2 regions of the Kitasatospora sp. SC0581 genome follow, and region 1 is predicted to be linked to the other one. Evidence: riboswitches for the same ligand, from Rfam matches in the RefSeq annotation. Region 1 holds a riboswitch; the other holds the start of a gene.
The links. A riboswitch is a leader RNA that binds a small molecule or an ion and turns the genes downstream of it on or off. The one in region 1 is predicted to bind glycine.

Region 1 (14,095 bases):
CGCCTGGGGCCTGGCGATGGCCGCCTACGGCGTCGGCCTGGTGGCCACCGGCGTGCTGATGACGCGCTGGCGGCCGCGCCGGATCCTGCTGGTCGGCAACTGGGGGGTCTTCCTGTTCGGCGTGCCCGCCCTGGCCCTCGCCGCCGAGGTGCCGCTGCCGCTGCTGGTCGTCGCGATGTTCCTGTCCGGCGTCGGCGTCACCGTCTTCGGCGTCAACTGGATGGTCGCGCTCCAGCAGGAGATACCCGAGGAGATGTTCTCCCGGGTCACCGCTTACGACGAGCTCGGCTCCTACTCGCTGGCCCCGGTCGGCACCGCGCTGGCCGGCCCCGCCGCCGTGGCGCTCGGCCTGTCGGGCGCGCTGTGGGCGTGCGCCGCCGCCTGTCTGGTGCTCAGCGCGGTCGTCCTGCTGGACCCGCAGGTGCGCCGGCTGAGCCGTCGGGGCACGACGGACGCACCGGTGCCCGTCAGCGAGCCCGCGCCCGCTCCGTGAGCCCCCTGTGCGCCCCGCGTGCGCCCGCCCGTGGGCAACCGCCGGTGCGCGGGTGACGTCCGAAGTGTCAGGAAACACCACCGTCTCCGAGGGGCCACCGGTGCCGAAGCCACTGCTGTTCCTGGACGTCGACGGCGTCCTCAACCCGGTCCGCCCCCACCCGGACGCCGGGTTCGACACCCACACCCTGTTCGGCTACACCGTCCTGCTGTCCGCCCGGCACGGCACCTGGCTGCGCGAGCTCTCCGGAACGTACGACCTGGTCTGGGCGACGACGTGGGAGGAGAACGCGAACACCCACATCGCCCCGGCGATCGGCCTGGACCCGCTCCCGGTGGTCACCTTCACCGGCTACGTCCCGCGGCCCGGCGACCCGCGCGTCCCGCTGATGGAGCTGTTCTCCGCCGCCAAGTGGGCCCCGCTGCTGCGCTACGCCGCCGGCCGGCCGTTCGCCTGGGTGGACGACGTCATCCCGCCGCGGCTGGTCCGCCGCTCCCAGTTGCGCCGGGACCGCCTGCTGCTGCCCGTCGACCCCGGCGAGGGCCTGGAGCGCCGGCACGTCGACCGGCTGCTCGCCCGTCCGCCGCGCGGCCGGGCGCGGTCGCTCAAGGGGTCGGCAGCCAGCTGACGTGCCCGGCCAGCAGCGCGTACCCGACAAAGGCCACCGTGTCGATCAGCGCGTGCGCCACCACCAGCGGCATCACCCGCCCCCAGCGCCGGTACAGCAGGCAGAACACCGCGCCCATCACCATGTTGCCGACCAGCCCGCCGACCCCCTGGTAGAGGTGGTAGGAGCCGCGCAGCACCGAACTCGCGGCCACCGCCGCCGGCCAGGACCACCCGACCTGCCCCACCCGGCGCAGCAGGTAGCCGAGGACGACGACCTCCTCCAGGATCGCGTTCTGCCAGGCCGACAGCAGCAGCACCGGCACCCGCCACCACACGTCCGGCAGCCCGGACGGCGCCACCGTCAGGTTGTACCCGGCCGCCTGCGAGGCCAGGTAGAGCGCCAGCCCCGACCCGCCGATCGCGGCCGCGACGGCGGCGCCCCGCCCCAGGTCGCGCAGCTTCTGCCCGAGGTCGAAGCCCAGCACCCGCAGCGCGACGCCCTCGCGCACCAGCAGGTACCCGACCAGCACCACCGGCATCAGCCCGCGCCCGATGTAGTACAGCTGCCACACCAGGTCCAGCCAGGGCCGCCCGGGCGCCCGCGAGCCGTTCAGCGTGGCGACCTGCTGGCCGAGCTTGAGCGGTTCGGTGAGCGAGCCGGTGAAGCTGATCAGCGCGCTGATCCCGCTGGCCCCGAGCGAGAGGCCGAGGACGATCAGCAGTTCCGCGCCGAACAGCCGACGGGTGGGCTTCGCGGTCTCCGGCGCGGTCGGGACGGTGGTCACGGGGGCTCCAGCGGACGGGCGGTCGCTCCGGCCGTCGGCCGACCGCCGGAGCGATCATCCTGACACAGCCGCCGGACCGCCCCGACGGGGAGGGCTCAGCCCACCGGCCAGGTGTGCACCGGCTCGCCGCCGCGCATGAGTTCGGCGTAGCGCCTGGTCATCGCCGCGAGCGCGGCCGGCCGGTCCATCCCGTACTGCTCGCGCAGCCGGTGGAAGGTGGCGGTCTGCCAGGACGCGCCGTTGGTGCGGCGCAGGCAGCGCTGCTCGATGATGCCCAGGTAGCGGTCCCGGTCGGCGGGCTCCACGCCCCACTCGTCCAGCCCCTGGTAGGCCATCGGCAGCAGCTCGTTGAGCACCAGGTCGACCGCGGACACGGTCTGCAGCCCGCCGCCGCGCCCGGCCCGCCCCGAGCGCGGCCACTGGAACACCGCGTCGATGCCGTACCGGGCGCCCTGCTGGAAGTTCTCGTCCGCCCGCTCGAACGGCAGCCGGGTCCAGATCGGCCGGGGCTGCTCGGCCAGCACCCGCACCAGTCCGTAGTAGAAGGCGGCGTTGGCGAGCGTGTCGGCCACCGTCGGCCCGGCCGGTAGCGCCCGGTTCTCCACCCTCAGGTGCGCCACCCCGCCCGCGATGTCGTACACCGGGCGGTTCCAGCGGTAGATGGTGCCATTGTGCAGCCGCATCTCGGCGAGCCTGGGCGCGCCGCCGGAGGCCAGCACCTTCATCGGGTCCTCGTCGTCGCAGATCGGCAGCAGCGCGGGGAAGTACCGCAGGTTCTCCTCGAACAGGTCGTACGCCGAGTCCACCCAGCGCTCGCCGAACCAGGTGATCGGGCGCACGCCCTGGGCCTTGAGCTCCGCCGTACGGGTGTCACAGGCCTGTTGGAAGAGCACCGGACGGGTCTCCCGCCACAGCTCCCGCCCGAACAGGAAGGGCGAGTTGGCGCCGAGCGCGAGCTGCGGCCCACAGATCGCCTGGGCCGCGTTCCACACCGAGGAGAACCGCTGCGGGGTCACCTGGAGGTGCAGTTGGAGCGAGGTGGCGGCGGCCTCGGCCACCATGGTGATCGACTCCAGCTGGAGGTGCTCGACGCCCTCGATGTCCAGCGCGATGTCCTCCCCGCGGGCGGCCAGGATCTGGTCGCTGAGCAGGCTGTACCGCTGGTTGTGGCTCATCGCGTCCAGCCCGGTGTGGGCGTGCTCCAGGGTCGGCAGGATGCCCACCATGACGATCCGGGCGCCCGCCTCGGCCGCCTGCCGGTCGGCGTAGCGCAGCCCGGTGTCGATCTCCTCGCGCAGCTCCTCGAACACGTGGCCGCAGAGCCGGTGCGGCGTGATGTTGACCTCGATGTTGAAGCGGCCCAGTTCGGTCTGGAAGTCGCTGGAGCCGATCGCGCTCAGCACCTGCGCGTTGTTCATGGCCGGCAGGCCCTGCTCGTCGGCCAGGTTGAGCTCGATCTCCAGGCCCATCACCGCCCGCGGCCGGTCGAAGCGGTCCTCCCGGATCATCCGTCCGAGCACGTCCAGACACGTGTGGAGCTTGCGCCGGTAGAGCTGCCGGTCCGCCAGTTCCGCCCGAGTCGCCACGACCTTCTCGCCCACGGTCCCCTCCTCCAGAGCCACCCCGTCGAGCACCCGGTCGACCGACCGTGCAAGCATGATGCCCACCGCGAAGATCGATACCCGAACGTGCGTACTGGCTTGCAATGCAAGGCATCTGACGGAAAATCAGACGAACTGTGGACTTGCCCGACACCACAGCCTGTGATAAACAGATCACCCTGCGCACCTGTTCGAATTCGCACAGCGCTCCGGCCGGTCCGCCTCGCCCCGAAAGCCCTCGTCGAGGCGGCGACCGCGCCGGCACCGCGATCCTGCACAACCGGACACGGCCCGGCCCCGTCACCGACGACGCGTCGCCCCGCCACGCCGGTATGCCGCACTCGCACGCCGATCTCGCTTGGAGAGGCGGACCCCGCCATGACTCTGCAAACCCCCCAGCCCCCGCCGAGCGCCCTGCGCGCCGTCCTGGGCGCGCTCGACTCGGAGACCGCGCTGCGCCAGCCCGCCGCCGCAGCACTGCGCCATCCGACCGGCTCACTGCTCCCCGCCCACCCGCTCGCGGTGCACGTCCTGAACGGCCCGCGCCCGGAGCTGCCGGCCGCCCGCCGCACCGGCTGGCGCTTCCTGATCAAGGACGGCGCCGAGGTGGCCGCCGCCGCCGAGGTGGTGCAGAGCGCCGAGGGCCACAGCTTCTCCCACTTCACCGCCGGCCCCTACCTCGACTCGACGGTCCGGGCGCTGCGCGAGGCCTGGCAGCTCGCCCAGGGCTCCCGGACCCGCCGGCAGCCCCGGCTGCTGACCTTCCCCGGCCAGTACGCCACGGCGCTCTGGCTGCACAACCCCGACGCCGACCCGGACGGCGACCTCCTGATCCCTCTGGCCCCGGCCCCGCTCGGCGTCGCCGCGCACCGCGCCCGGCCCGCCGCCGAACTGCTGCCGCTGCTCGCCCGCGCCCCGCTCGCCGGGCCGCTGCTGCTCGGCACCTCCTGACCCGCCGACGCCCCACAGGCCGCCGGGCCCACCCGCCCGGCGGCCCTCGACCGCGCCCGCGCGCCCGCTCCCAAACCCTCACCCGAACGGTGACCACCCGTCCGGGCCATTCGGCATGGCCCCAACGGGCCATGTCCCGACTGACCCACCGGTGCGCCTTTTCCCGTCGGCCCCACCTGAACGGGTGATCTCTACCCGGGAGTTGTGGCGCATGTCACGAAATCCCTGCGCGCGGCTCCCGGGATGCCGACACTGGGAACCAGCGTGGAAGGACCCCCTGTCCTACCCACTTGGGCGCCGGCCCACACTTGGCCGGCGCGCGGACAGGATCCGACCACCGCGGCGGCCCCGGACGGCACCACCTCCGGCGACCGCACCACGGGGAGGATCGCAGAGCGAAGCGAGGGTACGCATGTGCCAGCACCGTCCTGAGTGCCCGACGGCCGAGTCCGAGGACCGCGAGGCGGCCGTATCGGTGGCCCGTCACCCGGAGCAGGGCTGGAGCCTGCTCTGCAACGGCGTCGTCCTGTTCGAGGACACCGGCGAACTGCTGCCCGACGGCCGGGTGATCGCCCCGCGCCGCCCCGTCGCCCACGCGGCCTGACCACCCGGTCCGACCGTACGGCGGGGGCAGCCGCCGACCAGCGCAGACGGGCAGGGCCCCGGCGGAGAACTCCGCCGGGGCCCTGCCGTCCGACCCGGACCACCTGGGCCCGGTCGGGTCAGACGCCGTACTCGTCCAGCGGCGGGCAGGAGCAGACCAGGTTGCGGTCGCCGTACGCGCCGTCGATCCGGCTCACCGGCGGCCAGTACTTGTCCGCCGGGTTCACGCCCGCCGGGAAGACCGCCTCCTGCCGCGAGTAGCCGTGCGCCCAGTCGCCGGCCAGCGTGGCGGCGGTGTGCGGGGCGTTGCGCAGCGGGTTGTCGTCGGCCGCCCACTCGCCCGAGCCGACCTTGTCGACCTCGGCCCGGATGGTGATCATCGCGTCGCAGAAGCGGTCGATCTCGTGCAGGTCCTCGGACTCGGTCGGCTCGATCATCAGCGTGCCGGCCACCGGGAAGGACATCGTCGGCGCGTGGAAGCCGTAGTCGATCAGGCGCTTGGCGATGTCGTCCACCGTCACGCCCGTCTCCTTGGTCAGCGGGCGCAGGTCGATGATGCACTCGTGCGCGACCAGCCCGCCCGGGCCGGTGTAGAGCACCGGGAAGTGCGGCGCCAAGCGCTTGGCGATGTAGTTGGCGTTCAGCACCGCGACCTGGGTCGCGTGCTTGAGGCCCTCGCCGCCCATCAGCCGGACGTACGCCCAGGAGATCGGCAGGATGGCCGCCGAGCCCCACGGCGCGGCCGAGATCGGGCCCACGCCGGTGGCCGGGCCGGCCTCCGGCTGCAGCGGGTGGTTCGGCAGGTACGGCGCCAGGTGGGCGCGCACCGCGACCGGGCCGACGCCCGGGCCGCCACCGCCGTGCGGGATGCAGAAGGTCTTGTGCAGGTTCAGGTGCGAGACGTCCGCGCCGAACTTGCCCGGCTTGGCCAGGCCGACCAGGGCGTTCAGGTTGGCGCCGTCCACGTACACCTGGCCGCCGGCCTCGTGCACCAGGGCGCAGATGTCGGTGATCTGGGTCTCGTACACGCCGTGGGTGGACGGGTAGGTGACCATCAGCACGGCGAGGTTGTCGCGGTGCTGCTCGATCTTCGCCTTCAGGTCCTCGACGTCCACGTCGCCGTCGACCAGGGTCTTCACCACGACCACGCGCATGCCGGCCATCACCGCGGAGGCCGCGTTGGTGCCGTGCGCCGAGGACGGGATCAGGCAGACGTCGCGCTGGGTGTCGCCGTTGGCGTGGTGGTAGGCGCGCACGGCCAGCAGACCGGCCAGCTCGCCCTGCGAGCCCGCGTTCGGCTGGATCGACACGGCGTCGTAGCCGGTCACCTCGACCAGCTGCTGCTCCAGCTGGCGGATCAGGGTCAGGAAGCCCTGGGCCTGGTCGATCGGCGCGAAGGGGTGCAGCTGGCCGAACTCCGGCCAGGTCACCGCCTCCATCTCGGTGGTCGCGTTGAGCTTCATGGTGCAGGAGCCCAGCGGGATCATGCCGCGGTCCAGCGCGTAGTCCCGGTCCGACAGGCGGCGCAGGTAGCGCAGCATGGCGGTCTCCGAGCGGTGGCTGTGGAAGACCGGGTGGGTCAGGTACTCGTCCTCGCGCAGCAGCGCGGCGGGCAGCGCGTCGGCGGCCTCGGCGACCTCGACGGCGGGGACGCCGAACGCGGCCCAGACGCCGGCCAGGTGCTCGCGGGTGGTGGTCTCGTCGGTGGAGACGGAGATCCGGTCCGCGCCGTCCTGGTGGACGTTGATGCCGTTGGCGCGGGCGGCGGCGGCGATCTCGGCGGCGCGGCCCGGGACGACGGCGGTGACGGTGTCGAAGAACTCGCCGTGCAGCAGCTCGACGCCGCCGGCCCGCAGGCCCTCGGCGAGGGCGGCGGCGTAGCGGTGGGTGCGGCGGGCGATGTCGGCCAGGCCGTCGGGGCCGTGGTAGACGGCGTACATCGAGGCCATCACGGCGAGCAGCACCTGGGCGGTGCAGATGTTGCTGGTGGCCTTCTCGCGGCGGATGTGCTGCTCGCGGGTCTGCAGCGCCAGGCGGTAGGCGCGGTTGCCGTCGACGTCGACGGAGACGCCGACCAGGCGGCCGGGCAGCGAGCGGGCGAACTCGGCGCGCACCGACAGGTAGCCGGCGTGCGGACCGCCGAAGCCCATCGGCACGCCGAAGCGCTGCGAGGTGCCGCAGGCGATGTCGGCGCCCAGCGAACCCGGGGACTTGAGCAGGGTCAGCGCGAGCAGGTCGGCGGCGACGGCGACGATCGCGCCCAGGCCGTGCGCCTGCTCGATCACCGCGGTGAGGTCGCGGACCACACCGGTGGCGCCCGGGTACTGGAGCAGCACGCCGAAGACGCCGCGCTCGACGATCTCGGCCGGGATGCCCTCGGACAGGTCGGCGACGACGACCTCGACACCGGTCGGCACGGCACGGGTGTTGATCACCGCGACGGTCTGCGGCAGGGTCTCGGCGTCGACCAGGAAGACGCCGCCCTTGACCTTGGTGACGCGGCGGGCCAGCGCCATCGCCTCGGCGGCCGCGGTGCCCTCGTCCAGCAGCGAGGAGCCGGAGGTCGGCAGGCCGGTCAGGTCGGAGACCAGGGTCTGGAAGTTGAGCAGCGCCTCCAGGCGGCCCTGCGAGATCTCCGGCTGGTACGGGGTGTAGGCGGTGTACCAGGCCGGGTTCTCCATGACGTTGCGCAGGATCACCGGCGGGGTGAAGGTGCCGTAGTAGCCCAGGCCGATCATCGGCTGGAGCACCTGGTTGCGGCCGGCCAGCTCGCGCAGCTCGGCGAGGACCTGGGCCTCGGTCCGGCCCGCGGGCAGGTCCAGGGCGGTGATGGAGCGGATCGCCTCGGGCACCGCGGTGGCGGCGAGCTCGTCCAGCGAGCCGTAGCCGACGGACGCCAGCATCTTCTCCTGCGCGGCGGCGTCGGGGCCGATGTGGCGGTTCTCGAAGGGGCTGGCCAGCTCAAGCTCGGTGAGGGTCGAGGCGCCGGTGGGGCGTCCCGCGTTCGGCTGGGCGTTCATGGTGGTCGAGGCCTCCTGGTCACGGACCGGCGGGGGTACGCACGCCGGCCGGCCTCGCCGCTGCGGACAGCGGACGAACCTGGGCGGGCGGACCCGACAGGCCTCCCCCTCTGTCATCGGGACCTGAGAGCTTCACCCGCACGGGGCGCTGTGGGCGCTCCGTCGGCTTGCACCGTCGGTGAGGGTGGTGATCGCCGGCTTCCGCGCCGACGCTCCTGCCCTGCTTTCCAGAGTGACCTACCCCACACGGTACGGATGCCTGAGAGATTCCGGGGAGGAGTTGCTCCTTCGGCGCTCCGACCAGCGGCTTTCGCAGTCGGAGACTCTCCCGAGCGGGCTCTGCGGTCGTCGCCCAGGGTACCAGCGGGAGGCCCCCCGATCACGGGTGCGTCAGGTCGTTCGGGGTCTACGCGCGTCCCCCGGACGGTCCAGCGCGCAGCCCGTCCGGCGCACCCCGCTCGCGTCCGTCCGATTCATGGCTTTTGGTGTGAAGTGGCGGACGGAACGGGTGCTCCGGCCGCCTTCCTGCGGGAGTTCCGCAAGCTCAGCGCACGGGAGGAAAGAGTGCAGACCGACATCGACCCCCGGGACCTCATCGGTCACAAGGCCGTCGACCGCAACGGAGACAAGATCGGCACGGTCGACGAGGTCTACCTGGACGACGCCACCGGCCGGCCCGAGTGGGCCGCGGTCCGGACCGGCATCTTCGGCCGGGACGCCTTCGTCCCGCTGACCACGAGCGAGTTCGCCGGCGACGAGCTCCGGGTGCCGTACGACAAGTCGCTGGTGAAGGAGTCGCCGGACTTCGGCGTCGGCCAGCACCTGTCCCCCGCCCAGGAGCTCCAGCTGTACCGCTACTACGGGCTCGACACCCCGATGGACGGCCGCCCGAGCCACGAGAACGGGAGCCGGCCCAAGCAGGCCGACCTCGACTTCGGCACCACGGCGGCGGCCGCCGCCGCCACGACGACCGCGGCGGCCCCGGCGAAGTCGCTCACGTTCCACACCCCCGAGCGCTCCCCCGAGCCCGTTCCCGAGCCCGCCCCGGCCAGAGCCCCCGTCGCCACCGCCCCGCCCACCGCCGCCGTCACCGCCGCGGTCACCGACAGCACCGGAACCGCCCCGGAGGCCGACATGCGGATGCTCAGCACCCCCGAGGCCACCACCGCCGCCCCGGCGGCCGCCCCCGTCGCACCCACCGTGGAGCCGAGGCCGCAGTCGCAGCCCGCCCCCGCGCCCGCGTCTACGCCCGCCCCGGCGGCGACCGTCGGCGCCGCGCACGCCGACGGCGCCCCGTCCGCCCCCAGCGGCCCGGTCGAGATCAACTGCCGCGAGGAGCGGCTGGAGGTCACCACCGAGTGGCACACCCTCGGCACCGCGAAGCTGCGCAAGTACGTGACGACCGAACAGGTCGAACGCCGCATCCCCGTGGTCCACGAGCGCGTCCGGGTCGAGCGGATGCCGGTCAGCGACGCCGAGCGCGCCACGCTCAGCGAGAAGGACATCGCCGAGGCCGTCGAGGAGGTCACCCTCCGCGAGGAGCGCGCGGTGGTCCGCAAGTACCTCGCGCCCGTCGAGCGGGTCCGCCTGGTCGTCGAGCGCTACACGACGGAGGAGGTGGTCCGGGAGGAGCTCCGCCGCGAGCACGTCGAGGTCCACGACACCACCGCCACCCAGAACACCTCCCCGGCCGGCTCGACCCCGCCCCCCGCCTCACCCCCCGCCGCCGACTCACCCCGCCCGGCCGCACTGCGCCCGCTCGTCTGACACCACCCGCGAAGAGGGGCCCCGGACACCGTCCGGGGCCCCTCTCGCACACCCACCGCAGGCACCCTCCCCACACCCGCCACCCCCACCACAGCCCTTGTCACGTACCCGACCGTTCACCCCTGCCAAAGCGCCCCTCGCCACACCCCCACCCGCCCGCCGCAGGCGCCCCTCCCTGCGCCCACCCCCGCCACAGCCCTTGTCACGTACCCGACCGTTCACCTTTGCCAAAACTTAACCACTCGATATTTGACACTCTGAAGTATCTCCCTGCATGGTTACTTCAGTTCATTCACTATGTACGGGAGGAAGCAACCGTGAGTGAGGCACCACAGCCCACCACCGCGGCCGAGAAGCAGAGCAGCGCCCGGGTCCTGCCGGCCCTCATCCTGGCGATGCTGTCGTTCAGCGTGGTGCAGACCGCGGTCGTCCCGATCCTGCCCTCGCTGGCCAAGGAACTGCACGTCTCCGCGTCCAGCGTCACCTGGCTGATGACCGCCAACCTGCTCTCCGCAGCCGTGCTGACTCCCCTCCTGGGCCGCTTCGGCGACCTCCGGGGCCGCAAGCCGATGCTGCTGATCTCGCTGGCCGGCCTGGTCGCCGGTTCGGCGCTGGCGGTCAGCACCCACTCCTTCACCTGGCTGGTCGTCGCCCGTGTCCTCCAGGGCGCCGGCGGTGGCGTCCTGCCGCTGGCGATCAGCATCGTCCGTGACGAGCTGCCCAAGCAGAAGGTGACCGGCGGCGTCGCCGCCATCAGCGCCTCGATGGGCGTCGGCTCCGGCCTCGGCCTGGTCGCGACCGGTCTCCTGCTGGAGCACTGGAACTACAAGTCGATCTTCTGGATGGGCCTGGTCTTCGGCCTGATCGCGATCGCCCTGGTCGCCTTCCGCGTCCCGACCGACCCGGTGACCGACAAGGAGGGCGGCGCCGACCCGCTGGGTGCCCTCACCCTGGCCGGCTGGCTCTCCGCGCTGCTGGTCGCGGTCAGCCAGGGCAACCACTGGGGCTGGACCTCCAACAAGACGCTCGGCCTGTTCGCCGTCGCCGCCGTGGTCGCCCTGATCTGGGGGATCATCGAGACCAAGGTCGCGCACCCGCTGGTGGACATGAAGATGATGGCCCGTCCGGCCGTTGCCTTCACCAACGTGGCCGGCCTGCTCATCGGCTTCGGCATGTACGGCTCCTTCATGGTCATCAGCAACTTCGCCCAGACCCCGGAGAAGCTGACCCACTACGGCTTCACCGCCAGCGTGCTGCACGCCGGCCTCCTGCTGCTGCCGTCCGCGATCGGCTCGATGGTCGCCGCCCCGGTCGGCGCCCTGCTGATCGCCCGTCGCGGCCCGCGCCTGCCGCTGGTCCTCGGTGGCGTCCTCGGCGCCATCGCGATGGCCTACCTGGCCGTGCGCCACGGGCACGAGGGCGACATCTACACCGCCTCGGCGATCTTCGGTCTCGGCGTCGGCCTCGCCTTCGCCGCGATGCCGGCCTACATCAACGGCGCCGTCCCGGTCGAGCAGAGCGGTATCGCCAACGGCATGAACTCCGTGCTGCGCACGGTCGGTGGCGCGATCGGCACCGCCGTCATGGCCGCCATCCTGACCGGCGACACCATGAAGCTGCCGCCGCAGATCCCGCTGTCGCTGCCCACCCTGGACGCCTACAAGCACGCGTTCTGGACCGCGGCCGTGGTCTGCGTCGTCGCCGGCGTCGTCCCGTTCCTGATCCGCGGCACCAAGTCGGCCGCCACCGCGACGGTCGTCGGCGGCTCGGCCCAGCAGGACTCCAGCCCCGAGCTGGTCAAGACCGACGCCTGACGAGGCGTCCGGCCCCCGCGCTCAGGGACAGGGCGCGGGGCCCGGTCCCCGTACATCGTGAGGGCATCACGAACGCACGGGGTCCGGCACGGTGATCGGCCCCACCCGGTACTCCCCCACCGGGTGGGGCCGCTTCGCGTTTCAGGCTCCTTCCCCCGGCCCGCCGTTCCCCTCCGACGCACCGTCCGGCCCCTCGTCCGCACCCGCGTCCCGGCGCAGCGGCAGCGGCCGGGACGGTTCGAGCGCCGGGTCGTCCACCGCGAAGGTCCGTACCCGCCCCGGCCCGTCCCACGGCGTCTCGAACCGTACGGTGACCCTCCCGACGCCGCTGCCCTGCACCCAGCCCGGACCGAACTCCTCGTGCCGGACGTCCTGTCCGGGCACCCACCGCCGCACCACGACGGCCTCCGGCTCCGCCTCGGGCTCCTCGGCCTCGGCCGCCGCCTCAGCGTGCTCCGCGGCCTCCTCCCGCAGCGCCTGGGCGAACAGGTCCTCCTGGGTGTAGTCGGCGAGTTGGGCGACGCCCACGCCGAGCAGCCGGACCCCGCCGGTGATCTCCACCTGCTCGGCCAGCCGGCGCGCGGTCGCGGTGATCACCGCCTCGTCGTCGGTGGGCCCGCCGAGCGTCTCCGAGCGGGTCAGCGTCGAGAAGTCGAACCGCCGGACCTTGAGCACCACCGTCCGCCCCGAGCGCCCGGCCGCCCGCAGCCGCCGTACGCACCGGCCGGCCAGGGCCTCCACCTCGCGCAGAACCCGTTCCCGGTCGGCCAGGTCCACCTCGTAGGTGTCCTCCACCGACACGGACTTGGCGTCCTGGTCGGCGATCACCGGCCGCTCGTCCAGCCCTATGGACATCTGGAAGATCCCGGCGCCGTGCGCCCGCCCGACCAGCTGCACCAGCTCCGCCTCCCCCGCCTCCGCGAGGTCGGCCACCGTGCTCAGCCCGGCCCGGCGCAGCACCTGTTCGGTGGCCGGCCCGATCCCGGGCAGCGCCCGCACCGGCATCGGGCCGAGCACGGCCCGCTCCTGCCCGGGCTCGATCATGACCAGTCCGTCCGGCTTGGCCTGCTCGGAGGCGATCTTGGCCATCAGCTTGGACCCGGCCGCCCCGACCGAGCCGGTCAGCCCGGTCAACCGCTGGATGTCCGCCCGCAGGTCCTCCGCGAGCGCGAGGACCAGCCGTTCGCCGGTCTCGTGGTCCGCCTCCAGCAGTGCCGGTCCGTACGGGCCTGCCTCCAGGTCCACGAAGGCCTCGTCCAGGCTGAGCGGCTGCACCAGCGGGGACAGCTGCCGCAGCAGCCCCATCACGATCTCGCTGTTCTGCCGGTAGGCCTCGAACCGCCCCGCCAGGAAGGCCGCGTTGGGGCAGAGCCGGCGCGCCTGCGCCATCGGCATCGCCGAGTGCACCCCGAACCTGCGCGCCTCGTACGAGGCCGTGGAGACCACCCCGCGTCCGCCGAGCCCGCCGACGACCACCGGCTTGCCGCGCAGGCTGGGCTTGGCCGCCTGCTCCACCGCCGCGAAGAAGGCGTCCATGTCGAGGTGGATGATGCTCGGCAGAGATCGCACCCGCCGATCATCGCGTACGGGTCCGACAGTGCGTACGAACCGGGCCGGAGGCCCCGCTCCCGGCCCCCGTCGCTACTGCTTCGCGGCCTCCGCCAGCGCCTTCGGAATGCCGTCCTCCCGGGGCCCGAGGAACACCGGGTCCGGCCGCAGCCAGGCGTTGGCCGCCGCCTTGCCCGCCCCGGCGACCTCCCGCAGCCCGCCGTACAGCCAGGTCGCGTCGTGCAGTTCCGGCACCCCGACCGCGTACGAGCGGATGCCCGCCGCCTCGCACAGCGCCAGCGCCCGGCGGACGTGGAAGTCCTGGCTGACCAGCACCGCGTGGTCCACCCCGAAGATCCGGCGCGCCCGGGTGCAGGAGTCCCAGGTGTCGAAGCCCGCGTAGTCCCGCACCACCCGGTCCTCGGGAACGCCGTTCCGGGTCAGGTAGTCGTACATCGCGTCGGGCTCGGAGTACTCGACCCGCCCGTTGTCCCCGGTCACCAGGATCGCCTGCACCTTCCCCTCCCGGTACAGGTCCACCGCCGCGACCAGCCGGTGCTCCAGGTACGGGGAGGGCTTGCCCTGGTACAGGCCGGCCCCGAAGACCACCGCGACCGGCGCGGCGGGCGCGCTCTCCACGGTGCCCACCCGGTCCCCCGCGGCGAACCACACCCAGGCGCTCGGCGCCAGCGCCAGCGAGCAGAGCACCGTTCCGACCTGGAACACCCTGCGCTGCGTCCGCCGCTGCCGCAGCCGGGCCCCCAGCAGTCCGGCCCTGCGCCGCAGCAGCCCCGATATACCGGTACCGACTCCCACGTGCCCTCCCTCGATCACGTCAACCGGGGAACACGACGGGGCCGCGGGTCCGAACGGTTCCCCGTCCGGGCCCGCGGCCCCGTCGAAC
Region 2 (14,095 bases), on a different contig from region 1:
GACGGCGAACTGGCCGACGCCCTGGAGCGAGAAGACCTGCTCGGTGATCAGCGCGCCGCCGAGCAGCAGCCCGAGGTCCATGCCGAAGATCGTGACGATCGGGGTGAGCGCGGCGCGCAGCCCGTGCCGGGCGACGACCTTGCGCTCGACCAGGCCCTTGGCCCGGGCGGTGCGGATGTAGTCCTCGCTCATGGTCTCCAGCATCCCGGCGCGGGTGAGCCGGGCGTAGAGCGCGGAGTAGAGGAAGGCCAGCGAGATCCACGGCAGGATCAGGTTGCGGGCCCACATCAGCGGGTCGTCGGTGAAGTCGACGTAGTGCAGGTTGTCCAGGATCGGCCACTCGTAGCTGAACAGCGTGAGCAGCAGCGCGCCGGTGAAGAAGACCGGCAGCGAGACGCCGGCGAGCGCGACGCCCATGGAGAGCCGGTCGAAGATCGACCGCGGCTTCAGGGCGGAGACGACGCCGGTGGCGACGCCGGAGACCAGCCAGAGCACGGCCGCACCGGCGGCGAGCGAGATGGTGATCGGGATCCGCTTGGTCAGCTCGGGCCAGACCTCCAGGTGGTTCTTGAAGGAGTAGCCGAAGCAGGGCACGTGACAGGTGGCCGGTTCCGGTCCGAAGTGGTACTCGGCGCCGCTGACCAGCCCCTTCAGGAAGTTCCAGTACTGGGTGTACAGCGGCTGGTCGAGGCCGAGGTTCTGCTTGACCGCCGCGATCGCGTCCGGCGACGGGTTCTTCCCGATGTACTGGGCGGCCAGTTGGTCGGCCGTCTCGCCCGCGAGGCGCGGGAGCAGGAAGAAGATCGCGAAGGTGACCGCGCTGACGACCAGCAGCAAAATCGCCGCCGCGAAGATCCTGCGGATGATGTAGGCAAACACAGTTGGGCGGCTCCGGCGGCCGCCGCCGTCCGGGATCTTCCGGACGGCGGCGGGCGCCGCTGCCTTCACCTGCCTTCAGGGATGCGGAGCCAGGCTCTTACTTGACGCCGATGTTCAGGTAGTCGTACTCGCCCGAGAACGCCGAGGTGGAGACCACGTTGGTGGCGTTGTCCGGGCGGTACAGGAAGACCTTGAAGTAGGTCAGCGGGACGTAGACCGCCTGGTCCATGACCTTCTTGTCGACGTCGCCGTAGATCTTCTCGCGGGCCGTCTTGTCGGGGTTGATCGCGGCGTCGTCGAGCAGCTTGTTGACCGCGGGGTTGTCCAGCTGGGCCAGGTTGTTGTTGCCGGACGGCTTGATGGTGCGGCCGTCGACGATCTGCTGGAGGAAGCCGTAGCCGGTCGGCCAGTCGGCGCCCCACTGCATCATCATCAGGCCGATGTTGTGCTCGGCCGCGAACTGCGGGGAGCCGGCGCTGTCCTGGAGGTACTTGCCCTGCGGGTACTGCTGGATCTCGGCGTTGATGCCGACCTTCTTCAGCGCGGCCTGGATCGAGGTGGCCGCGGCGACCTCGGTGGCGCGCTCGGTGCGGGCGGAGAGGACGGTGTTGATGCCGCCCTCCTTGCCGCAGGCCTTCAGGGCCTCCTTGGCCTTGGCCTCGTCGCCCTTGTTGTCCTTGGTCTCGTACGTGTTGAAGTCCTGGTGGCCGGGGATGTCCGGCGGGAGCACCGTGTTGGCGATCTGGCCGCGGATCGGGCCGCCGAGAGCGGTCTGCACCGAGACCTTGTCGACCGCGTACTGCACGGCCTTGCGGCACTCGATGTTGTCGAACGGCGCGAGCTTGGAGTTGATCGCCATGTAGACCAGGCGGCCGCCGTAGGCGTTGTCGGTGCTGGCCTTCAGCTTCTGGTTCTGGAGGATCTGCGCCTGGGTCTGCGGGTCGACGCCGCCGCCCACCAGGTCGACCTGGGCGTTGCCGGCCAGCAGGTCCTTGTCGATGGTGGACTGGTCGATGTTCATCCGGAGCACGATCTTGTCCGCGAGCTGCTTGCGGATCGGGTCGGTGCTCGCGTCCCAGTTGGTGTTCGGGACCAGGACGGCCTGCTTGCCGTCCTCGTAGGACTCGAACTTGTAGGAGCCCGAGGAGACGATCTTCTTCACGTACTCCGAGCCGGTGTCCTTGGCCTGCGGGACCGGCGCGGTCTGCGGGGCGCTGACCAGGTAGTCGAAGTCGGCGAAGGGCTGCTTCAGGTGGAAGACGATCGTGGTGTCGTCGGGCGTCTCGATCGAGTCGAGGCCGCCCTCCTTGTCCTTGTACGGGCCGGCGTACGGCGTGGCGTTGTCCACCAGGTGCTCGCGGAAGTAGACCGGGCCGTTGGAGTTCACGTCCAGCGCGTAGTTCGAGCGCTCGACGGCGTACTTGACGTCCTTCGAGGAGATCGGGGTGCCGTCGTCGTACTTCAGGCCCTTGCGCAGCTTGTACGTCCAGGTCAGGCCGTCCGCGCTGACCTGGCCCATCGACTCGGCGAGGTCGGGGACGAGCTTGTTGCCCTCGTCGCCCGGCGCCGGGTTGAAGGTGGTCAGCGAGCGGGCGTACAGGCGCGAGAAGTTGTAGATGTACGCGTAGTACGTGTTGCCCGGGTCGAGCGAGTCCGGGGTGCCCTTCATCTCGTAGGTGACCGTCCCGCCCTTCTTGTCCGAGGCGTTGACGATGCCCTTGGTGGCGGCGTTGGCGCCGGAGCCGCCTCCGGTGCCGGAGGACGAGGCGGAACCGGTGTCCTTCGACGAGCTGGTGCAACCGGTCACGACCAGGACGGCGGCGGCTGCGGCCGCGGTCAGGGCGACGGTACGGGACCTACGCATGGGTGAGATCAACCCCTTGGGGATGGGAGGCGGTGAAGGAGAGCCTTGACGGCGCATCACATGATGCGTGGTCATGTGCGGCGGAATCAGTTGCTCTTGGGATCGAGGGCGTCGCGAAGACCGTCGCCGAGCAGGTTGAAGGCGAGCACGGTGACGAAGATCGCCAGACCGGGGACCACCATGTACTGGGGGTCCACCTGGTAGTACCGGATCGCGTCCTGGAGCATCCCGCCCCAGGAGGCCTGCGGCGGCTGGATGCCGACGCCGAGGAAGCTCAGCCCCGCCTCGAAGAGGATGTTGGTCGGGATCAGCAGGGTCGAGTAGACCAGGATCGGACCGACCAGGTTGGGCAGCAGCTCCTTGAACAGGATGAACGGGCCGCGGGCGCCGAGGCTGCGGGCCGCGTGGACGAACTCCCGCTCGCGCAGCGAGAGCGTCTGGCCGCGCACGATCCGGCCCATGTAGGGCCAGTTGAAGAAGCCGATCACGAAGATCAGCACCAGCATGTGCAGCGGCAGGCCGTGCAGGCCGAAGGCTCCGCCCTGGAGCGAGGTCGAGATCGCGATGGCGAAGAGCAGCAGCGGGAAGGCCAGGAAGACGTCCATCACCCGGCTGATCACGGTGTCCACCCAGCCGCCGTAGTAGCCGGCCATGATGCCGAGCACGGTGCCGATGGTGTTGGACAGCAGGGTCGCGCCGAAGGCGACCAGCAGGGAGACCCAGGAGCCCTCGATGACGCGGGTGAGCAGGTCACGGCCCTGCAGCGGGTCGATGCCGAGCGGGTGTTCGAGGCTCATGCCGCCCCAGTCGCCGAACGGCAGACCGCCGAGGTCGGCGTCCAGCAGGTCCTGGTGGAGGGCGTCCGGGTCGAGCCCGAACATCGACTCGATCGGCTTGGCCAGCACGGCGAGCATGATCAGCAGGATCACCACGACGCCGCCGGCGACGGCGGCCTTGTCCCGCTTGAAGCGGGTCCAGGCGATCTGGCCGAGGGAGCGGCCCTCGATCTTCTTGGCCGGTCCGGCGGCGGCTGCTGCCTCCGGCTCGTTCCCGGCGGTGGTCACGGATGTCATGGTCAGTTGGTCCCCTCGCCGACGGTGGCCGGCCCACGGGTGCCGGTCGCCGTCTTCGGCGGTGCGGCTGCGGACGTGCGGAGGTGCTTAGGAGGAGCGGGTGTTGACGGCAGTGCGTCGTGCACAGGCACTGCCACCACGCGGGATGGGCGTCGCGTGGACGGGCTTGTCGGCGTGCGCGCTCACCTTTGTGGGGTTCCAGCACGCGCGGTGCGTTGCGCAGAACTCTCTGCCATCCGAACTGGCTTGCGCCAGCCCCGACAACCGACAGATGCCCAACTGTGATCTGCGTGCATGCACCTCCCCGATCTTCGGCATATACCTCTTCACATGGCTGTAACTGCCATGTCAAGATGACCGGGCCGCACATCCGGAAATTCGTCCGGAAAGCATCGAAGCCGACTTGACGGACAATCAAGTCGGCTTCGGAGAATGGGTTTTGGGATTCAGCGCCCGGGGTAGCCGGGCCACGGCCGCTGCGGCTGCTGCTGCCAGCCCTGCGCCGGCGGCTGGGTGCCGTACGCGTAGCCCGGCATCGACTGCCCGGGGTACGGCGGCGGGGGCACCGGCGGGTACGGGCCGGTCGGCGGGCGGCCCGCCTCCCGGTCGAAGAACGGCCGCGCGTTGGCGCGCATCCACAGCGCCACCGGGTCGTACTCGTCCGACATCGCCACCGTGGACACCGCGAGCCCCTCCGGGGCCACCGCGATCGCGCGCTGCATCAGCGCCCGCACCGCCTCCACCGCCGGCGGCGAACTCTCGTAGAGGTCAAGGCCGATGGCCAGGTACGGCTCCCCCACCGCGGGCTGCACCCAGGCCCGGCGCAGTGCCCGGACCGCGCGCACCTCGGCGGCCTGCCGCTCCAGCAGCGCGAAGAACGGCTGGGCGTTCAACTGCGGCTCGCTGAGCTTCAACGGCCCGGCCGGCAGCCGGTCCAGGCCTGCGGCGACCCGGCGCAGGTCCGCCCAGGGCACGCCGACGCCGCCGCCGGGGGCGTGCGGGTTGAGCCACAGGCCCCAGCGGGTGCGGTACAGCGAGGCCGCGATCTCCCGGCCGGAGACGACCTCGTGGGCCCGCGCCCAGCCGGAGGCGGTCAGCTGCTCGGGCGAGGTGACGGCCGGCGCGTAGCCGTGGCCGCTGATCTCCATGTTCCCGTACTGCGCGTCCGGGCTGCCCGGCGTGCCGTGCCACAGCAGCATCCAGACCCGGCCGTCCGCCAGCGCGTGCAGCAGCCGCTCGTACGCGTCGTAGCGCTCCGGCGCGACGTCGCGCAGGGCGCGCTCCAACGCGCCGGGATCAGCTCCCGGGCGCCCGGCCGGTGCCTGGCCCCAGGGCCCCGGCACACCGCCCGCTCCCGTTCCCGCACTCATGCGCCCACCTCGCCGCGCCTCTTTCCCTCAACCCGCCGACCCGTCGGCCGTCTGCACGCACCCTATGGCGCGGCACCGGCCACCGCCACGGCGACGTGCCTCTGATCCGGACCCGCTCACGCCCGCGTGTGGAAAGGCAGTACCCGGGTGAGCAGCCACTCGACCACCGGGTCGTCGGCGAGGTCGAGCAGTACGAGGTGGACGCCCCCGGGCAGCGGCGCGGTTCCCAGCGCTCGCCCGAGTGCCTCGTTCACCGCGGCCGGGTCGGCCGGGGCCGCCGGGTCCAACTGGACGCCCACGAACATCACGGTCGGTTCGCCCTCGATGCTGGCCAGCGCCCTGCGGGCGGTCAACACACCGGGCAGCGCCGACAGTTCGCTCCGGCAGGCGGCCAGGAAGTGCTCCGGGTCCTCGCCCGGCACCGGCTCGCGCAGCGCCACCCGGCCGCCGGTCGGCTCCGCGGCGCCCTCGGCCTGCTCCCAGCGGTCCTCGCGCGGGCCGCGGCGCAGCTCGGCGACCCCCTGCGGCGGCACCGGGAGGCCCACCGGCGCGTCCGGGTTCACCGCGATGCCCAGGCCCAGCGGCAGCCCGCGGGCGAACTCCCACACCGGCGCGATCGCGAAGGCCATCCCCGGCGCCTGCTGGAGGAACACCTCCTGCGAGGAGAACACCGGCACGTACGGGTCGCCGCCCAGCTCGATGGTCGGCAGGTCGAGCGCCTGGCCCTGCGGGTCGGCCCCGGCCGGCAGCGGCACCCACACCTGGCTGCGCGCCAGCACCTCGAACACCCGTGGGGTCGCGCCCGGGTCGCCCAGGGCCGCGGTCAGCACCTGCTCCAGTTCGTTGGCCGGCCAGGAGCCGCCCGCCGGCGCCTCCTCCGGTCCGCCCCACCCCTGCTGCTGCTCCACCGGGTACCCCATGCGCCGCCGATTCCGCCCTCTGCCGTCGGCCGCCCACTGCCGCACCGACGCGCAGCAGTCTAGAGGCGTGCGGGGGGTGCGGTCAGGACTCGTGTTCGGGTCCCGCGCGGTGTGACCGGGTCCCCCCTCCCCTCGTCGTCCGGGACGTGCCATGATGTGCCCGTCCGACGGCATGCGCCGCGGGCCCCCACAACTCCATACCGGCCGCTCGAACCCGCGCGGGAGAGCCCGGAGTGCCGCTCAGGCACAGCCGGCGCCGAAGGAGCAAGTCCTCCCCGGAATCTCTCAGGCACCCCTACCGCACGGGTTAGGCACATCTGGAAAGCGGCGCCCGGCCCTGTCGTGCGCCCACCCACGGTGCAAGCCGTCATGCTGTCCCCCAAGCTGGAAACGGCTGCGGGCGGCGGGGCGGTGAAGCTCTCAGGTTCGACGACAGATGGGGAGACCCACGCCGCCGCATGCCCGCGCGCAGGGTCGGCCCCCCAGCGGGTCCGGTCCGGTGCGTGCACCCCTGAGTGCCCCGACCGAGGAGTTCCTGGCCATGTCGTCCCTCCGCCTGACCGCGCTCGACGCGCTGCACCGCGCCCTCGGCGCGACCATGACCGACTTCGCCGGCTGGGACATGCCGCTGCGCTACGGCAGCGAGCGCGAGGAGCACCTCGCCGTCCGCACCAAGGCCGGCCTGTTCGACCTCTCGCACATGGGCGAGATCACCGTCACCGGCCCGCAGGCCGGCGAGATGCTGGACCACGCCCTGGTCGGCTTCGTCTCCGCGCTCGGCGAGCTGCGCGCCCGCTACACCATGATCTGCGCCGAGGACGGCGGCATCCTGGACGACCTGATCGTCTACCGCCTGCGCGAGGACGCCTTCCTGGTCGTCGCCAACGCCTCCAACGCCCAGCTGGTCCTCGACGAGCTGATCGCCCGTGCCAAGGGCTTCGACGCCGTCGTCACCGACGACCGCGACACCTACGCGCTGATCGCCGTCCAGGGCCCGGAGGCCACCGGCATCCTGGCCGACACCACCGACGCCGACCTGCCCGGCCTGAAGTACTACGCGATCCTCCCGGCCTTCGTGGCCGACCGCGAGGTGCTGCTCGCCCGCACCGGCTACACCGGCGAGGACGGCTTCGAGATCTTCTGCCACCCGGCCGACGCCGAGCCGGTCTGGCAGGCGCTGACCGCCGCCGGCGCGGACCGCGGCCTGGTCCCCTGCGGCCTGTCCTGCCGCGACACGCTGCGCCTGGAGGCCGGCATGCCGCTGTACGGGCACGAGCTGTCCACCGACCTGACCCCGTTCGACGCCGGCCTGGGCCGGGTCGTCCGCTTCGACAAGACCACCAACGAGGGCGCCTTCGTCGGCCGCAAGGCCCTGGAGGCGGCCGCCGCCGCGGCCGAGACCAACCCGCCGAAGGTGCTGGTCGGCCTGGTCTCCGACGGCAAGCGGGTGCCGCGCGCCGAGTACACCGTGGTCTCCACCGAGGGCGAGCCGATCGGCCGGATCACCTCCGGCGCGCCGTCCCCGACCCTGGGGCAGCCGATCGCGATGGCCTACGTCGACGCCGCCCACGCCGCCCCCGGCACCACCGTCGCGGTGGACGTGCGCGGCAAGCACGAGCCCGTCAGGGTCGTGGCGCTGCCGTTCTACAAGCGCGCCCGCTGACCCCTCGCACGCCCCCCGTTTTCCCATACGCGCACGTCGCAGCCGTCCGCGCGGCGGCCCGCTTCGTCGTACCCGCTTCCCATCCTGGAGAATGACGCCATGAGCAACCCCCAGCACCTTCAGTACACCAAGGAGCACGAGTGGCTGACGGCCGCCGTGGACGGTGTCTCCACGATCGGTATCACCAAGCACGCCGCGGACGCGCTCGGTGACATCGTCTACGTGCAGCTGCCCGAGGTCGGCGAGACCGTGACCGCCGGCGAGACCTGTGGCGAGCTGGAGTCCACCAAGTCGGTCAGCGACCTGTTCTCCCCGGTGACCGGCGAGGTCACCGAGGTCAACCCGGACGTCCTGGACAACAACGCCCTCGTCAACAGCGACCCCTTCGAGGGCGGCTGGCTGTTCAAGGTGCGCGTCGAGGCCACCGACGAGCTGCTCAGCGCCGACGAGTACGACGCGCTCACCAACCCCCAGGGCTGAGCCCCCGACGGGACGGGCCGCCGCACCGCGGTCCGTCCCGCCCTGGCCCCTTTCCCTCCTCCTCCCGGGAAGACCACACCATGACTGTTCTCAACCAGTCCCTGCACGCCCTCGACCCGGAGATCGCCGCCGCGGTCGACGCCGAGCTGCACCGCCAGCAGACCACCCTGGAGATGATCGCCTCCGAGAACTTCGCCCCGGTGGCGGTCATGGAGGCCCAGGGCTCGGTGCTCACCAACAAGTACGCGGAGGGCTACCCCGGCCGCCGCTACTACGGTGGCTGCGAGCACGTCGACGTGGTCGAGCAGATCGCGATCGACCGCATCAAGGCCCTGTTCGGGGCCGAGCACGCCAACGTCCAGCCGCACTCCGGCGCGCAGGCCAACGCCGCCGCGATGTTCGCGCTGATCCAGCCGGGCGACACCATCCTGGGCCTGAGCCTGGCCCACGGCGGTCACCTGACCCACGGCATGAAGATCAACTTCTCCGGCAAGCTCTACAACGTGGCCGCGTACCACGTGGACGAGAAGACCGGCCAGGTCGACATGGCCGAGGTCGAGCGCCTCGCCAAGGAGCACCAGCCGAAGCTGATCATCGCCGGCTGGTCCGCCTACCCGCGCCAGCTCGACTTCGCCGCGTTCCGCCGGATCGCCGACGAGGTCGGCGCGCTGCTCATGGTGGACATGGCGCACTTCGCCGGCCTGGTGGCCGCCGGGCTGCACCCGAACCCGGTGCCCTACGCGGACGTGGTCACCACCACGACCCACAAGACCCTGGGCGGCCCGCGCGGCGGCGTCATCCTGTCCAAGGCCGAGTTCGCCAAGAAGATCAACTCCGCGGTCTTCCCCGGCCAGCAGGGCGGCCCGCTGGAGCACGTGATCGCCGGCAAGGCGGTCGCCTTCAAGGTCGCGGCCTCCGAGGAGTTCAAGGAGCGCCAGCAGCGCACCCTGGACGGCGCCCGCATCCTCGCCGAGCGCCTGCTCCAGGCCGACGTGGCCGAGGCCGGCGCCAGCGTGCTCTCCGGCGGCACCGACGTCCACCTGGTCCTGGTCGACCTGCGCAACAGCCAGCTCGACGGCCAGCAGGCCGAGGACCGGCTGCACGAGGTCGGCATCACCGTCAACCGCAACGCCATCCCGAACGACCCGCGCCCGCCGATGGTCACCTCGGGCCTGCGCATCGGCACCCCGGCCCTGGCCACCCGCGGCTTCCAGGCCGAGGACTTCCGCGAGGTCGCCGACATCATCGCCGAGGCGCTCAAGCCCGCCTTCGACGAGACCGTCGCCGACGCGCTGAAGGCCCGGGTCTCCGCCCTGGCCGCGAAGTACCCGCTCTACCCGAACCTCTGATCACTCCGGTGATCGTTCGGGCGGGGTGACCGGCCTCACCCCTCCGGCGTACCAGGCACCCCGGGGCACCGCGCACACTGGAAGTGCGCGCGGTGCCCCGTCCCGTGTCGGCCCCTCCCTGCCCGCAAGTCCTTCCACGAGACCAGACAAGGACGTCCCCCGTGGCCATCAGCGTCTTCGACCTCTTCTCCATCGGCATCGGCCCGTCGAGCTCCCACACCGTGGGCCCGATGCGCGCCGCCCGGATGTTCGCCCGCCGACTGCGCACCGAGGACCTGCTGGACCGGGTGACGGGCGTACGGGCCGAGCTGTACGGCTCGCTCGGCGCCACCGGCCACGGCCACGGCACCCCGAAGGCCGTCCTGCTCGGCCTGGAGAACGCCTCGCCCCGCACCGTCGACGTCGACCAGGCCGACAAGGACGTCGAGCGGATCCTCGCCGAGAAGCGGATCAACCTGCTCGGCGAGCACCCGATCGACTTCGACCCCGACACCCAGCTGATCCTGCACCGCCGCCGCTCGCTGCCGTACCACGCCAACGGGATGACCCTGTGGGCGTACGCGGCGGACGGCTCGACCCTGCTGGAGAAGACCTACTACTCGGTCGGCGGCGGCTTCGTGGTGGACGAGGACGCGATCGGCGCGGACCGGGTCAAGCCCGACGACACCGTGCTGAAGTACCCCTTCCGCACCGGTGACGAGCTGCTGCGGCTCAGCCGGGAGACCGGCCTGTCGATCTCCGGCCTGATGCTGGAGAACGAGAAGGCCTGGCGCAGCGAGGAGGAGATCCGGACCGGTCTGCTGGAGATCTGGTCCGTGATGCAGGAGTGCGTGCGGGCCGGCATGTCCCGCGAGGGCATCCTGCCGGGCGGGCTGAAGGTCCGCCGCCGGGCCGCCTCGGGTGCCCGCGCGCTGCGCGCCGAGGGCATCGGGCCGGCCAACGCGATGGAGTGGGTGACCCTCTACGCGATGGCCGTGAACGAGGAGAACGCCTCCGGCCGCCGGGTCGTCACCGCGCCGACCAACGGCGCCGCCGGGATCATCCCGGCCGTCCTGCACTACTACCTGAACTTCATCCCGGGCGCCGACGACGACGGCATCGTCCGCTTCCTGCTCGCCGCCGGCGCCATCGGCATGCTCTTCAAGGAGAACGCCTCCATCTCCGGCGCCGAGGTCGGCTGCCAGGGCGAGGTCGGCTCCGCCTGCTCGATGGCCGCGGGCGGCCTCGCCGAGGTCCTCGGCGGCACCCCCGAGCAGGTCGAGAACGCCGCCGAGATCGGCATCGAGCACAACCTCGGCCTCACCTGCGACCCGGTCGGCGGCCTGGTCCAGATCCCCTGCATCGAGCGCAACGGCATGGCCTCCGTCAAGGCCGTCACCGCGGCCCGGATGGCGCTGCGCGGCGACGGACGGCACCACGTCTCGCTGGACAAGGCGATCAAGACGATGAAGGAGACCGGGGCCGACATGAAGATCAAGTACAAGGAGACCTCGCGCGGCGGGCTCGCCGTGAACGTCATCGAGTGCTGAGCTGACCGGCTTTTCCGCAGGCCCCCGGGCGGTCCCCCGTTCCGCCCGGGGGCCTGCGCGTTCTCCGGATCACCCGGCCGTGGCCGCCTTCGCGGGGGTGTCGGCCGGCTTGATCTCCCTGGCCGCTCCCTGCCGCGGGCGGACCAGGCAGGCGAGGGCCGTCGCCGCGGCCGCCAGCAGCACCCCGCCCACGACCGTGCCGTGCAGGCCGCCGGTGACCGCCGCCCCGACGGCGTCGCGAACCTCGGCCGGGAGGCCGTCGAGGGAGGCCGGGGTCAGCCCTCCGCCGGTGAGCCGGCCGGCCTCGGCGGCCCCGAGGCGCTCCGTGAGGGAGTCGGTGAGCCGCGCCGTGTAGACCGCGCCGAGCGCCGCCATGCCGAGCGAGCCGCCGATGCTCCGCAGCAGCGTGACCACGCCCATCGCCGCGCCCATGTCCTGCGGCCGGACCGCCCCCATCGAGGTCAGCAGGGTGCTCTGCATCACCAGGCCGAGGCCGATCCCGGCGACGGCCGTGAGGGCCGAGGCCACGGCGATCGGGGTGTCGGTGCGCAGGAGCAGCAGCAGCGCGCCGCCGGCCAGGGTGACCGCGCCGCCCAGCAGCGGGTAGCGCCGCTCGCCGCCGGGCCGGCCCATCAGCCGCGCCGTCACCAGCTGGGTGCCCATCATGCCGAGCATCAGCGGCAGCAGGAGCAGCCCGCCGGCGGTGGGCGAGGCGCCCCGGGCCAGCTGCAGGTAGAGCGGCAGGTAGCCGACCAGGGCGATCATCACCGCGCCGGTGAGGAAGCCGAGCATCTGCGCCACCGTGAAGTTGCGGTCGCGGAACAGCGCGGGCGGGATCAGCGGCCCGGGGGCGCGCAGTTCGGTCCGGGCGAACCAGCCCAGCGCGACCAGCGCGACCAGCGCCGTGCCGAGGAGCACCGGGGAGGTCCAGGAGTAGGCGGTGCCGCCCCAACTGCCCACCAGGGTGAGCGCGAGGATGCCGGTGGTCAGCAGGGCGACCCCGGCCCAGTCGAACGGGGCGCGCACCCGCTCCGTCCGCAGCCGTACCCCGACGCCGACCGCGAGCAGCGCGACCAGCCCGACCGGCAGATTGACGTAGAAGGCCCAGCGCCAGCTCAGCCGTTCGGTGAGGAAGCCGCCGAGCAGCGGTCCGCCGACGAAGGCGATCGGCATCAGCACGCCGACCACCGACTGCACCCGCGCCCGGTCGGAGGCGGGGACGAGCACCCCGATCACCGAGAGCGCGCCGACCATCAGCCCGCCCGCGCCGATCCCCTGGAGGCCCCGGAAGGCGATCAACTGCCCCATGTCCTGGGCGAGTCCGGCCAGCACCGAGCCGGCCAGGAACACCACCACCGCCCACTGGTAGGCGCCCTTGCGCCCGTACAGGTCGCCGAGCCGGCCCCAGAGCGGGGTGGCGGCGGCGGAGGTCAGCAGGTAGGCGGTGACCGCCCAGGAGAGGTGCTCCAGCCCGCCGAGGTCGCCGACGATGGTCGGCAGCGCGGTGCCGATGATCTGGCCGTCGAGGGCCGAGAGGAAGATGCCGAGCATCAGTCCGACGACGCCGAGCAGCGGCGGCTTGGGCCGCTCGTCGGCCTGCTCCTTGTTCTGGCCCCCGCTCTGTTCCGTGGCCATGCCGTCCGCCCCCTTCCCCGGCTCAGGCCGAGAACGGGCGGGCCCGGCGGGCGTCCCGCAGCGCCTGCGCCCACCAGGTGAGCTGGTCGAGCATGGTCTTGGCGGCATTGTCGGCGGCCGGGTCGATCGCCTTGCCCTCGGCGTCGAAGCACTGCGAGGCGCCGTGGAAACTGACCGTGTTGCGGATCGTGGCGGCGTTCAGCTCGGCCATCACCACCCGCAGCTGCTCGACCGCCCGCAGGCCGCCGGACAGGCCGCCGTACGAGACGAAGCCGACCGGCTTGCCGTGCCACTGCCGGTTGTGCCAGTCGATGGCGTTCTTCAGCGGGGCCGGGAAGCTGTGGTTGTACTCGGGCGTGACGATCACGAAGGCGTCGGCCGCCTCCAGCCGGGGCGACACGGCGGCCAGCAGCGCGGCGTCGTCCGGCGAGAGTTCGCCGCCGAAGGACGGGAAGGTGACGGGCAGCGGGGTCTCCACCAGGTCGATCCGGTCGGCGGTCAGGTCGCCGCGCGCCTCGAGGTGGCCGAGCAGCCAGTCGGCGACCACCGGGCCGAAGCGGCCGTCGCGGGTGCTGCCGACGAGGACGGCGACCTTCAGGTTCTGCTCGTTGGACGCCTGCTCGCTGGACGTCCGCTCGTTGGACGTCCGCTCGCTGGACCTCTGCTCCGTGGACATGGGAGTCCCCCTTCGGGATGGCTGGTGTGTACGACGTATCCGTCTCGAATACAACGTACACATCGACGTGTACGGCGTCCACTGCCGATACGCCGTACACAGGAGGGTGCTACGGTGGGACCGACCCCCAGTCGGAAGGAGCCCGCCCCCATGCCCGCTCAGCAGGCCCCCACCGGGGACACCCCCGCCGGCGACGACAGGCCCCCGGCGTCACTCTGGGAGCGCCTGGACCGCCCGGCCCCCGCCCCGCGCACCACCCTGACCCCGCAGCGAATCGCCGAGGCCGCCGTCGCCGTCGCCGACGCCGAGGGCCTGGACGCCGTCACCATGCGCCGACTGGCCGCCGAACTCGGCGTCGCCCCGATGGCCGCCTACCGGTACGTCTCCGGCAAGGACGAACTCATCGAGCTGATGGTCGACTTCGTCTACGGCCGACTCCCCCTGGACGCCGCCCCCGCCGAGGACTGGCGGGAGACCATGCGCGCCCTCGCCCTCCACCTGCGGGCCATGCACCTCGCCCACCCGTGGACCGTCCGGGCGGCCACCCCGTTCTCCCTCAGCCCGAACCAACTCGCCGTCCCCGAGCACGCGTTCGCCGCCCTGGCCGAACACGGCCTGGACGCCGACACCACCATGGCGGTGTTCCGCACCGTCACC

Region 2: it holds a riboswitch for glycine, as region 1 does, so the genes downstream of both, gcvT (glycine cleavage system aminomethyltransferase GcvT) here and gcvP (aminomethyl-transferring glycine dehydrogenase) in region 1, are expected to answer to the same signal.

Annotation. Positions count from the first base shown of each region.
Region 1 covers NZ_JBLRWA010000009.1:252,780-266,874, forward strand. Annotated here, with positions in the region: gene ACLWS4_RS17655 (MFS transporter) at 1-493, shown strand, start outside; gene ACLWS4_RS17660 (HAD domain-containing protein) at 594-1,121, shown strand; gene ACLWS4_RS17665 (CPBP family intramembrane glutamic endopeptidase) at 1,099-1,887, opposite strand; gene ACLWS4_RS17670 (glutamate--cysteine ligase) at 1,983-3,488, opposite strand; gene ACLWS4_RS17675 (hypothetical protein) at 3,867-4,439, shown strand; gene ACLWS4_RS17680 (DUF5999 family protein) at 4,852-5,043, shown strand; gene gcvP (aminomethyl-transferring glycine dehydrogenase) at 5,162-8,062, opposite strand; glycine riboswitch at 8,300-8,403, opposite strand; gene ACLWS4_RS17690 (PRC and DUF2382 domain-containing protein) at 8,555-9,829, shown strand; gene ACLWS4_RS17695 (MFS transporter) at 10,147-11,643, shown strand; gene ACLWS4_RS17700 (DNA polymerase IV) at 11,785-13,212, opposite strand; gene ACLWS4_RS17705 (SanA/YdcF family protein) at 13,285-14,007, opposite strand.
Region 2 covers NZ_JBLRWA010000008.1:56,564-70,658, forward strand. Annotated here, with positions in the region: gene ACLWS4_RS15610 (ABC transporter permease) at 1-879, opposite strand, end outside; gene ACLWS4_RS15615 (ABC transporter substrate-binding protein) at 977-2,743, opposite strand; gene ACLWS4_RS15620 (ABC transporter permease) at 2,830-3,816, opposite strand; gene ACLWS4_RS15625 (enhanced serine sensitivity protein SseB C-terminal domain-containing protein) at 4,263-5,186, opposite strand; gene ACLWS4_RS15630 (enhanced serine sensitivity protein SseB C-terminal domain-containing protein) at 5,303-6,106, opposite strand; glycine riboswitch at 6,316-6,417, shown strand; gene gcvT (glycine cleavage system aminomethyltransferase GcvT) at 6,648-7,769, shown strand; gene gcvH (glycine cleavage system protein GcvH) at 7,869-8,249, shown strand; gene glyA (serine hydroxymethyltransferase) at 8,330-9,598, shown strand; gene ACLWS4_RS15650 (L-serine ammonia-lyase) at 9,760-11,127, shown strand; gene ACLWS4_RS15655 (MDR family MFS transporter) at 11,197-12,762, opposite strand; gene ACLWS4_RS15660 (NADPH-dependent FMN reductase) at 12,785-13,438, opposite strand; gene ACLWS4_RS15665 (TetR/AcrR family transcriptional regulator) at 13,589-14,095, shown strand, end outside.